Linked DNA regions of Chroococcidiopsis sp. TS-821. The protein of the gene in region 1 interacts with the protein of each later gene in a pairwise test. Links are inferred from orthologs where the notes say so. Each region holds a gene or a part of one and is shown on either strand. Other genes may lie near its edges.

The links. The genes of interacting proteins can lie anywhere in the genome.
Region 2: the proteins of dnaN (region 1) and B1A85_RS16810 interact in binary tests that used the Escherichia coli proteins (3 or more experiments, as listed by UniProt). The link is inferred for Chroococcidiopsis sp. TS-821 from one-to-one orthologs.
Region 3: the proteins of dnaN (region 1) and rpe interact in binary tests that used the Escherichia coli proteins (3 or more experiments, as listed by UniProt). The link is inferred for Chroococcidiopsis sp. TS-821 from one-to-one orthologs.

What each region holds. Positions count from the first base shown.
Region 1 is NZ_MVDI01000001.1:575,369-578,247, forward strand. Bases 33-2,838 are described here. They hold dnaN (DNA polymerase III subunit beta), read right to left. Parts: upstream 2,103-2,838; coding sequence 963-2,102; downstream 33-962. Other genes in these bases: B1A85_RS02720 (SAM-dependent methyltransferase), read left to right, coding at 136-951; B1A85_RS02730 (hypothetical protein), read left to right, coding at 2,758-2,838. Also shown: more of B1A85_RS02730, read left to right, coding at 2,839-2,879. UniProt on the Escherichia coli protein: Confers DNA tethering and processivity to DNA polymerases and other proteins. Acts as a clamp, forming a ring around DNA (a reaction catalyzed by the clamp-loading complex) which diffuses in an ATP-independent manner freely and bidirectionally along dsDNA.
Region 2 is NZ_MVDI01000007.1:14,175-18,401, reverse strand. The notes cover bases 72-4,225. They hold B1A85_RS16810 (DNA polymerase III subunit alpha), read right to left. Parts: upstream 3,830-4,225; coding sequence 272-3,829; downstream 72-271. UniProt on the Escherichia coli protein: DNA polymerase III is a complex, multichain enzyme responsible for most of the replicative synthesis in bacteria. This DNA polymerase also exhibits 3' to 5' exonuclease activity. The alpha chain is the DNA polymerase catalytic subunit.
Region 3 is NZ_MVDI01000013.1:92,276-95,216, reverse strand. The notes cover bases 3-2,870. They hold rpe (ribulose-phosphate 3-epimerase), read left to right. Parts: upstream 3-1,018; coding sequence 1,019-1,723; downstream 1,724-2,870. Other genes in these bases: B1A85_RS21565 (hypothetical protein), read right to left, coding at 2,449-2,870; B1A85_RS21570 (hypothetical protein), read right to left, coding at 1,823-2,344; B1A85_RS21580 (S8 family serine peptidase), read right to left, coding at 3-774. In the rest of the region: more of B1A85_RS21580, read right to left, coding at 1-2; more of B1A85_RS21565, read right to left, coding at 2,871-2,889. UniProt on the Escherichia coli protein: Catalyzes the reversible epimerization of D-ribulose 5-phosphate to D-xylulose 5-phosphate.

The sequences.
Region 1 (2,879 bases):
GCCTCGACGACTTTTCCCCAAAATTGGGGGGACTGAGAGGGCGCGGGAAAGCATAACCGGAAAAGTGCGTCAGCTTCGTGTAGTGATTGTGCAAGCGACACATTCAATTGCATAAAAGCGTACTAGGAGCAAAAAATGACGCAACAAAAGCTTAATTCAAAGGCGTTTGTATCGCTCTCTGCAAGACTCACAGCAGCAATGCGATCGCAAGAAACTGCAAGATGCGATCGCCTTTTTAACGATCCATTTGCGACTCAACTTGCGGGTGCTGATGCATTCGCCTTTTTAGCACAACGAAAAATTCAACCAGAACAGGATGGAAGACCTTATGTCGTTGTTCGTACGCGATTTTTTGATGATTTTCTCTTAGCAAAACAACTTCCGCAAGTTGTCATTTTAGCATCAGGAATGGATACGCGAGCCTATCGGCTTCTTTGGGTAGCAGATACCAAAGTCTACGAACTCGATCAACTTGAAGTTCTTCGTTATAAGGATGCTGTACTAAAAGACGCAACACCTACTTGCCAACGGTACGCGATCGCCGCCGATCTGACGCAACCTTGGTCGCATTTATTATTAGATCGAGGTTATCGTACTGATCTGCCTTCTGTATGGTTAATCGAAGGCTTATTGATGTACTTAGATATACCGCAAGTCCATACTTTGCTGACAACAGTCTCGCAACTAGCGGTAGCCGGAAGCTGGCTCGGTTTAGATGTCATTAATACTACAGCAATACCATCAACCACAGACAGTAGTTTTCAAGGATATTGGCGTTCTGGATGTGATAACCCAGAAGAGTTGCTAGCAGACTACGGGTGGAAAGCAAAAGTTATTCAACCTGGAGATGAGGGCGCGCATTTTGGGCGTTATACTCGCAAATTACCACCTCGCGACGTTCCCAATGTCGAACGGGTATTTCTTGTAACCGCGCAGAAATTTCCTCGCTGAGGTTAGCGTATCTAAGTTCTAATTTGCACTGGCATAATCAAATAAGTCATTTTTACACCACCCAGCGGCGTTAAGATTACTGGGCTTGTTGGTGTATTAATCTGCATTTGAATTTCTGAAGTTGGAAGTGCTTTTAAGCCATCAACTAGATATTTAATATTAAAGGCAATATCAATGCTATCACCAGAGATTTGTGCAGACATTGATTCTCTACCGCTACCAATATCTTGCGCATCAACTGATAGAGCTAATTCTTGTCTTGGACTATCTAGCGTAAATTTAACAATATTATTTTTCTGGTCTGCTAAAACAGCAATTCGTTCGATTGCACTGAGTAGATACTTGCGTTCGAGTGTAACTTGAATTTCAAATTGACGGGGAATTAGTTGACGATAAGCCGGATATTGTCCTTCTAATGTGCGACTAGTCAGTCTTTGGTTTTCCCATTCAAAAACAATTTGTCCGCGATCGCAGTACAATGCCAATGATTCGCTTTGATCGCGCATTCCTAGCATCCGTTCTAGTTCGCGCAAAGCTTTTGCTGGTACTGTCACCTCTAATTGCGTTGTTTCAACCTCTACAGGGGCGTTTTCATTGATCGTTTGTACAACTGCCAAACGATGACCATCTGTAGCTGCAAATTCTAGAGTATCTTGTTCTATAGTCAAATGCAGTCCAGATAGTATTTGTTTCGTTTCATCTGCACTCGTTGCAAACAAAGAACCGCGTAGCCCTTCGGTTAATGCTTCTGCTGGGAGATAAATCGTTTCACTTTCAACAACAGGTAATTCGGGAAATTCGTCAACTTCCATACCCCGCACTTGATACTTTCCCGAAGTTGATGCGATCGTTGCACTTAACGGCGTGTCGCCTTCGTCATCAATCGTCAATTCTCCTTGTGGCATTCGAGAGATAATGTCATTGAGTAACTTCGCCGGAAGGGCGATTTCTCCACCTGTTTCGACTTGAGCCGCGAAACTCGTGCGAATCCCTAAGCTAAGATCGAACGCAGTCAAACTTACTTGTCCTTGCTGTGCGTCTGCGGTTAGGAGAACGTTTGCCAAAATTGGATGTGTTGGACGTGAAGGAACCGCCCGACTGACGAGTGACAAGTTTGTACTGATATCACTTTGGTTGCAAACGAATTTCATTGATGTATCCAGCAGTTGCTTGCGATCGCGTTTTTGTCAAAATCAGCTCAGGAAAACTATCCTAGCACTTGCGCTCCACATTTGCTGCGAACTATCTACTACGGATATATTTATTATTTTCTACAGTAGTAGTAGGTGCTGTGGAAACTGTGGAAAAAGTCAAAAAAATATCCACCTGTCTTCGTTTTCGCGGTTCAAGCTTGTGGAAAACTTGTGGAAAAAGTCCTTAGTTTTTCACACAGTATTTATACCTAGTAAGATTTCCCCCTAAACTCTCGCTAGTTTTCCACAGATTTTCCCAAAGTTTTCCCCAGAAACGTCAAAGTTTTTCACAGGGCAATTTTTTCTTAAATTTTCTTTAAGCTAATTTTAAGCTGAAACGAATTAGAAAAATAACACTATTTACAATTCTATTTTATTCAATATCAAAGTGATATCTTACTCAAAGAATTTGAGAAGTCTCTACAGTAAGATCACTGAACTCAATTTTGTTCAACAATTGATTTGACAAGATTATCAGTAAGATTGCGCTTATATAAAAAATTAAGCCTCGGTTAAGCTAAAGAAAAATGGCAGCTAATCTTCTGATTTAAGTTTTATCTTATTTATTTTTTAATTTAAATTCTTAAATAATATTGAATATAAACGACCTAACATGTTTGTATCTGAATCTATATTTTTAATTACAAACACAAAAATTAGTCCGGGAAAACAAATAAATTCTTACCAGCAAACAGCTTTAAAAATCATTGCACGTTTTCATGGAAAACGCGATGT
Region 2 (4,227 bases), on another replicon or contig:
GACCAAAAACGTCGCACCATCTTCGAGAAATCTTTACTAAATCTTCATGTTTTTGTCGCGCAATACCTGGTAACTTTACACATTCCTGACATTTTACCAGTAAAATTACTTAAAATTTCAATAGAGTTAGTATTCTAAATAGCATAAAGCTGAAAGATCTTTACAAAAACTTTATAAGTTGGTACGCGAACAAACATAGCCTCAGGGCTGTTAATGGTCGATCGACCAACGCTCAACCACCAACTAGCAAAGAACATGCGGCAATCAATACTTAGCTTAATATTTGACTAATTGGTCGTGTATAAGCAGAAAAGCTAGCTGATTTGAGCATTTCGACGGTTTCTTGGCTGTTTTGAACCCAAAACTGTCGCCCAAAGCGTACTAATTGACTGCGATCGCCCAATTTCACAGACGCCAGAACTGGGATTTTTGCCTTGTCTTTCTCTCCTAGCTGTTCTTGCAAGATGCTTTTTAAACGGTGTTGATAATCAAGCGTCGCTGCTTGTTGAGGATCGAGTTCTACCATAACTAACTGTACCGTCTCAATCGGTTCAGCATCCTCTACAATCAACTGAAGTTGATCGTCACGCCGATCGACTTTACCCCAGACTACCATTTGGGCATCGGCTACAAGTGATGTGCCAATTCGTTCGTAAGCTTTCGGAAAAACAACAGCTTCGGTTTGTCCGGTTAAATCTTCGATTTGTAAGATTGCCATGCGATCGCCTTTTTTAGTGACCACTGGTTTAATACTGGTCAACATCACGACAGCACAAAGTAAAGTACGATCGTGCTGATCGCCGAGTTGGGATAAACTGATCGGTGATAAAAGTCGCGTACGCGCTCGCAGTGACTTCAACGGATGATCCGAAACGTAAAAACCAAGAAGTTCTTTTTCCCATCGCAGTTTTTCCATTGGCGGATAGTCTGCTACGGGTGGGGCTTTGGGTGCTAATTCGTAATTAGTGTTATTGTCATTGTTTGCTATCCCGCTCCAATCGAATAAATTAACTTGACCGCTAGCACGATCTTTCGCCCGCGATTGCGCCCAGTCGATTACCAAATCAAGATCTGCAATCAGTTGCTTGCGATTTGCTTCGAGTTTGTCAAACGCACCACAATGAATCAAAGCTTCTAAAGTACGACGGTTGACAGCGCGTAAATCAACGCGATCGCACAAATCAGCGAGCGATTGAAACTCACCGCCCTTTTCACGGGCTTCTAAAATACACGCGATCGCACCTTGTCCGACATTTCTTACAGCTGATAAGCCAAATAAAATTTTGCCTGCTACCGGTGTAAAATCGACGCCAGAGCGATTAATGTCTGGTGGCTCGATCTGAATATTCATATTCAGACACGTAGACAGGTATTTTTGAATTTTATCGGTATCGCCACTGTTTGCCGTCAGCAGAGCTGCCATGTACTCGACAGGATAGTTTGCTTTTAAATACGCAGTTTGATAGGTGACATAACCATAAGCCGTCGAGTGCGATTTATTAAAACAGTATTCTGCGAATTTGACCATCTGGTCGAACAATTCTTCAGCCACTTGCTTTCTGACACCATTTTTAGCTGCACCATCCACAAAAGCTTCTCGATGTTTTTGCATCTCGGAAACTTTCTTTTTACCCATAGCGCGGCGTAACAAATCTGCTTGTCCTAAGGAATATCCTGCCAAATCTTGAGCCATTTTCATGATTTGTTCTTGATACACCAAGACCGCGTAAGTTTCGTTTAAAATTGGCTCTAAAAGTGGATGGATGTATTCTATTGCTTCGCGACCGTGCTTGCGGTTGATAAATTTGGGAATCAGCCCAGCATCAAGAGGACCAGGACGATACAAAGCTAAGATTGAAGAAATATCTTCGATACACGAAGGCTTTAAATCGCGTACAATTTGTCGCATTCCCGAAGATTCAAGTTGAAAAATCCCCTCAAGTTCACCTTCTTCAAGAACTTTGTAGGTTTTTTCGACTTCTCTTGGCATTTTTTTGACTTCGCCCTTGGCTAAGATTTTTTGAACCTTTCTTTCTTCCAAAGGTAAATAGTCGGGGTCAATATCAATATTTTGATTTTGTTTAATTAATTCAATGGTTTTTTGAATGAGTGTTAAATTCTTCAATCCCAAAAAGTCCATTTTCAGTAATCCCAGCGATTCCAAGTCTTCCATGAAATACTGGGTAATCACTGAACCATCATTGTTTCTTTGTAGTGGAACAATTTCGTCTAGCGGTTCAGAAGAAATGACTACTCCCGCTGCATGAACGCCGAAGGTTTTGTTAGTTCCTTCTATGCGAATTGCCATATCAACCCAGTGGCGGACTTTGGGATCGTTTTCATATTTTTCTTTAAATTCTGGTGCTGGAGTAGCATCAGAAATCATCACAGAAAGTTTAGTTGGTTTACCCCGCACAACCGGAATCAGCTTCGCCATGCGATCGGCTTCACCATAGGGAATATCTAGTACCCGCGCCACGTCTTTTAAGACAGCTTTGGAAGTCAAGCGGTTAAAAGTAATAATTTGAGCAACTCGCTCTGTTCCGTATTTTCGCGTAACATATTCAATAACTTCATCGCGCCTTTCGATACAAAAATCTGTATCAATATCCGGCATTGATTTACGCTCAGGATTCAAAAACCGCTCAAATAACAAGCCATGATGAACAGGGTCAATATTTGTAATTCTTAAAGCATAAGCAACTAAAGAACCAGCAGCCGAACCTCGCCCAGGACCAACCGGAATTTGATTATCTCTCGCGTACTTAATATAGTCCCAAACAACTAAAAAATAAGTAGAAAAGCCCATTTGTTGAATCATTTTTAGTTCATAATCCAACCTTTCTTTATATGTGGGGTCAATTTCATTACGCGATCGCCGATTAAATCGTTGTAGCATTCCCTCCCAGACGACTTCTTCTAAAAAAGTATCGGCGGTGTGTCCTGCGGGAACCGGATAATTGGGAATTCGCGGTTCGCCCATGATATGGTATGGTTCTACTTTGTCAGCAATTTCTACTGTCGTTGCGATCGCTTCTTGAATCGCGTCATCGGGTAGGTGATCGCGAAACAGTTGACTCATCTCTTCTGCTGATTTGAGATACTCTGTCCCGCTGTAGCGCATGCGGTTGTCTTCCGAAATTAATTTTCCTGTCTGAATGCACAACAACGCGTCATGGGCTTCTACATCAAAGCAAGAAATATAATGCGAATCGTTTGTCGCAATAAATTTAATTCCTAATTCTCGGGCAATTTTAACGATTTCAACATTAACAATTCTGTCTTCTTGCGAACCGTGATCTTGAATTTCTAGATAGTAATCATCTCCAAAGATATCTTTATATTCTTGTGCAACTTTACGTGCAATGTCTAATCTTCCTCGCAAAATCGCTTGCGGAACCTCTCCTCCTAGACAAGCGCTCGTAACAATTAATCCTTCACGATACTCTTTTAATAGCTCTTTGTTGATACAAGGACGCGAGAAAATTCCTTTGCCTTGAATACCTTTCAAGTGCGAGATTGTTGTTAACTTAACAAGATTTTTGTAACCTTTTGTGTTTTTTGCTAAAACAACTTGGTGATAGCGAGGACGACGTTTCTTTTCCTCAATATCTCCATTAATGACATACATTTCATTGCCAATAATTGGTTTGACGTTCTTATTTCGGCAAATTTTAATAAGTTCGATCGCACCATACATCACGCCATGATCGGTAAGTGCGATCGCTTTCATTCCTAACTCATGAGCTCGCTCAACGAGTGCTGGTATTTGACTTGCACCATCGAGTAGGCTGTAATCGCTATGAATATGTAAACCTACGAAAGACATAAACTTTATAATCAGAGAATTAAAGATTGTACTTCAAGCCACTTCAAAAGACTTGCCTACGGTTAAAGGTTCTGGCAAAGTTTCACCATCTTCTATGCCGATTCAACCACAACCTCTAACACTTCTCGAGCATTTTTCAGCACTTCTTCACAGGTATCTCCGCGAGTATGACAAAACGCTCCCCCTCAGAAAGACTCATAGGCATGCACTAGACGTATTCTTTACTTTAACGTTGTCACGTACCCAAGTATCCTAGAGATAGGGGAGTTTCTTGCACTGCTCCATTCAACTTTTGCAATCGATAAGCTTTTGCATAAGGGCGAGAACTACTGCTCTCGTCTATTCTTAATAGAATGCAGCGCCTCGCCATCATCTACGGCATATCCGTCAATAATTTT
Region 3 (2,941 bases), on another replicon or contig:
GCGTCGCGGACCTAGATTGACTTCCCGACCATTAAGTCTCCCACCAACACCTCCGGAAATCGCATCGCTTAGATTAGACACATCTAGCCGCGTGAAGATTCCTTGCCTGCGAGTTGTAAACGCAACGTTAATACCATTAAAGTTATCCGTAGGGATGGGAATTCCGCCTTTACCTTGATTACCGGCAATGACATACAGCACATTATGAACGCGAGCAGACCAATCGATACATTGCGTTAGCAAAGCTTGACCATCTAAAAGTGCGTTGGGTCGCGGATCGCGCTCTAACGTCTCGCCGAAGCTAAAGTTAATGGCGCGCACATCACCGCCGTTTTGCTGTGCAATATGTTGTGTAGATAAGCATTCTTCTGGCTGACCACCTGTTCTCAGCGAACCAACCGCAGTTGAATAAAGTCGCGCTCCTGGTGCGACACCCCGTACGGCTTTATCGTTACTAATCATCACACTTGCAACGTTTTGCGCGTGTGGGTCGATATTCGTGTTAGGTTTCGCTGGCTGATTGCGCAAAAATACACCTGCTAAACTCATGCGTTGGTTACGCACTACAGCTTTATCTAAGCCAAATTGTCCAGGACGTCCAATTTCTACTTGACCAATACCGATTTTCCGACCAATTAGGTTGTAAGGCGCACTGTGTAATCGTAACGCATTAATTCCTGCTTCTCCTACTGAGGTGGTTTCTAATGCGAAGACAGGAAGACTGATACAGGAAGCGCTTAGCCCTCCTACTAGCCAGACAAGTTTTCTTACCATTGATTTCTAAATCTACTCACTTTTGGGCAAAAAATTATAATTAACTACTGCTGACTCGATTTATAAAATCTTGCTCCTCACTTCTTTATTTTGTAGCGAGTCTTCTAAGCCGTTGCATAAATTGATAAGAAATTTTGTTTTATAAGCAGTGCAATATTGCTATGAGAAGTTTTCGCGATCGCACGTTTAATACTAAAGATTTTGTTAAAATGCATACAATCGAGGAAGCAGGAGAACGATTAGCATGACCCAAGCCAGCAAAAAGCCTATTGTAGTTGCTCCGTCTATACTATCAGCAGATTTTTCACGTCTAGGTGACGAAATTCGGGCAGTAGATGCAGCAGGAGCCGACTGGATTCATGTTGATGTGATGGATGGACGGTTTGTTCCCAATATCACGATTGGTCCATTAATCGTAGAAGCGATTCGTCCTGTTACTCAAAAGCCATTAGATGTCCACTTGATGATTGTGGAACCAGAAAAATACGTTGAAGATTTTGCGAAGGCTGGAGCCGACCACATTTACGTTCATGCTGAACACAATGCTTCACCGCACTTGCACCGCACGCTCGGTCAAATTAGAGAGTTGGGCAAAAAAGCCGGTGTTGTTTTAAATCCTAGTTCTCCACTAGAGTTAATTGAATACGTGCTAGAGCTTTGTGACATGATTTTGATCATGAGCGTCAACCCTGGCTTTGGCGGTCAAAGTTTTATCCCTGCTGTATTGCCTAAAATTCGCAAACTACGTCAAATGCTCGACGAGCGCGGTCTCGACCCTTGGATTGAAGTTGATGGTGGCTTAAAGGCTAATAATACTTGGCAAGTGATTGAAGCGGGTGCGAATGCGATCGTTGCTGGCTCTGCGGTATTTAATGCTAAAGATTACGCTGAAGCGATCGAAGGTATTCGGAACAGCAAGCGTCCTACTCCAGAATTAGCAACAGTTTAAGTTGATTATTTTGACAAAATAGACAAAAGAAAGAGAGCAGATTGTGGTTTAAAATCTACTCTCTTTTTAGCTATTGGGAAGAAATAGGTACGACGCTAGTTATTTACGTTGACTACCTAACCATTTAGCCGCAGCAATTCCAAGGACAGCAGCAACGATCGGATTGCTGAGGAATTTGATAATAGCTGGTTGCTCCGCCATGACTTCTTGGAAGATGTCAGGATGATTGTGGTAAACAAAGGTCGCAAGCTTACTCACATCATCCGCAGTCATTTTATTAGGATTGTGCGTTGATAAAGCTAGTTGTTGTTCGAGTTGACGATCGCTTAGCCCTCTTCCTTTAAGGTGCTTGAAAAACGCGCGGGCGACATCGTCTCTTTCATTGGGCTTAATTTGCGCGATCGCTTTTTGCAATTCTGGCTCCATTTGGCTAGGAGGAATGCGATCGGGGTGCAAAGAACGTCCAAACAGTTGACGGCGTTCTGCGTGCGACGAGCGTTGTGCAAAATCATCGAAATTTTCGTATTGGCGCTCGTTTGTGGATACTTCTTCCATTGTTTCGGTATCGCCTTGCGCCAAGTCATTCATTATTTGGCGTTTGTATTGCTCGCTGTTATACATTTTCCTCTCCTTGCTTAATTTGCGCTGTGGCGTGTTGTGCTTTCAACTTGTTTCTTGCAGCTAATTGTCCGATTGCTCAAGCTATCGTTGATTCATCTACCGCATTATTGATATTTGATTTGATTTGACTGCATATCGTATTGAGCGGTCAGAATCAGTTTTTTATCAGGAGCGTACATCAAAACTGTTAAATCTTGATTAGGGAAAGTCCGATGAAATCCTTGGAGCAGTGATTTTGCTAAAGGTCTTACTTCGTTAGGGCGCACTTGGGGCGTAATCACAACACCCAACTTGTTTTGGTCGCGTACGTAGGCGTCTTGGATTAATCCTCTCCCTGTCTGGACTACCCAGTTACCAAAGTCTTGTCCTGCGGAAGTATTGCCACGCTCTAACAATGCATAGTTTCCTGTTGTATCTGCAGCTGGTGGTAAACTTGTTCTTGGGGCTTTTGCATTAACTGCGCTGCTGCAAGCAACAGACATCGTAAGAACTAACACCAATGTTAGCGCTGTCAGAACTTTACGAAATCTCTGCATAAAATTCACTTTAATTTTCCTCCTGTTTTTACAGAATTGCAAAACTAATTGCTTATTTGTG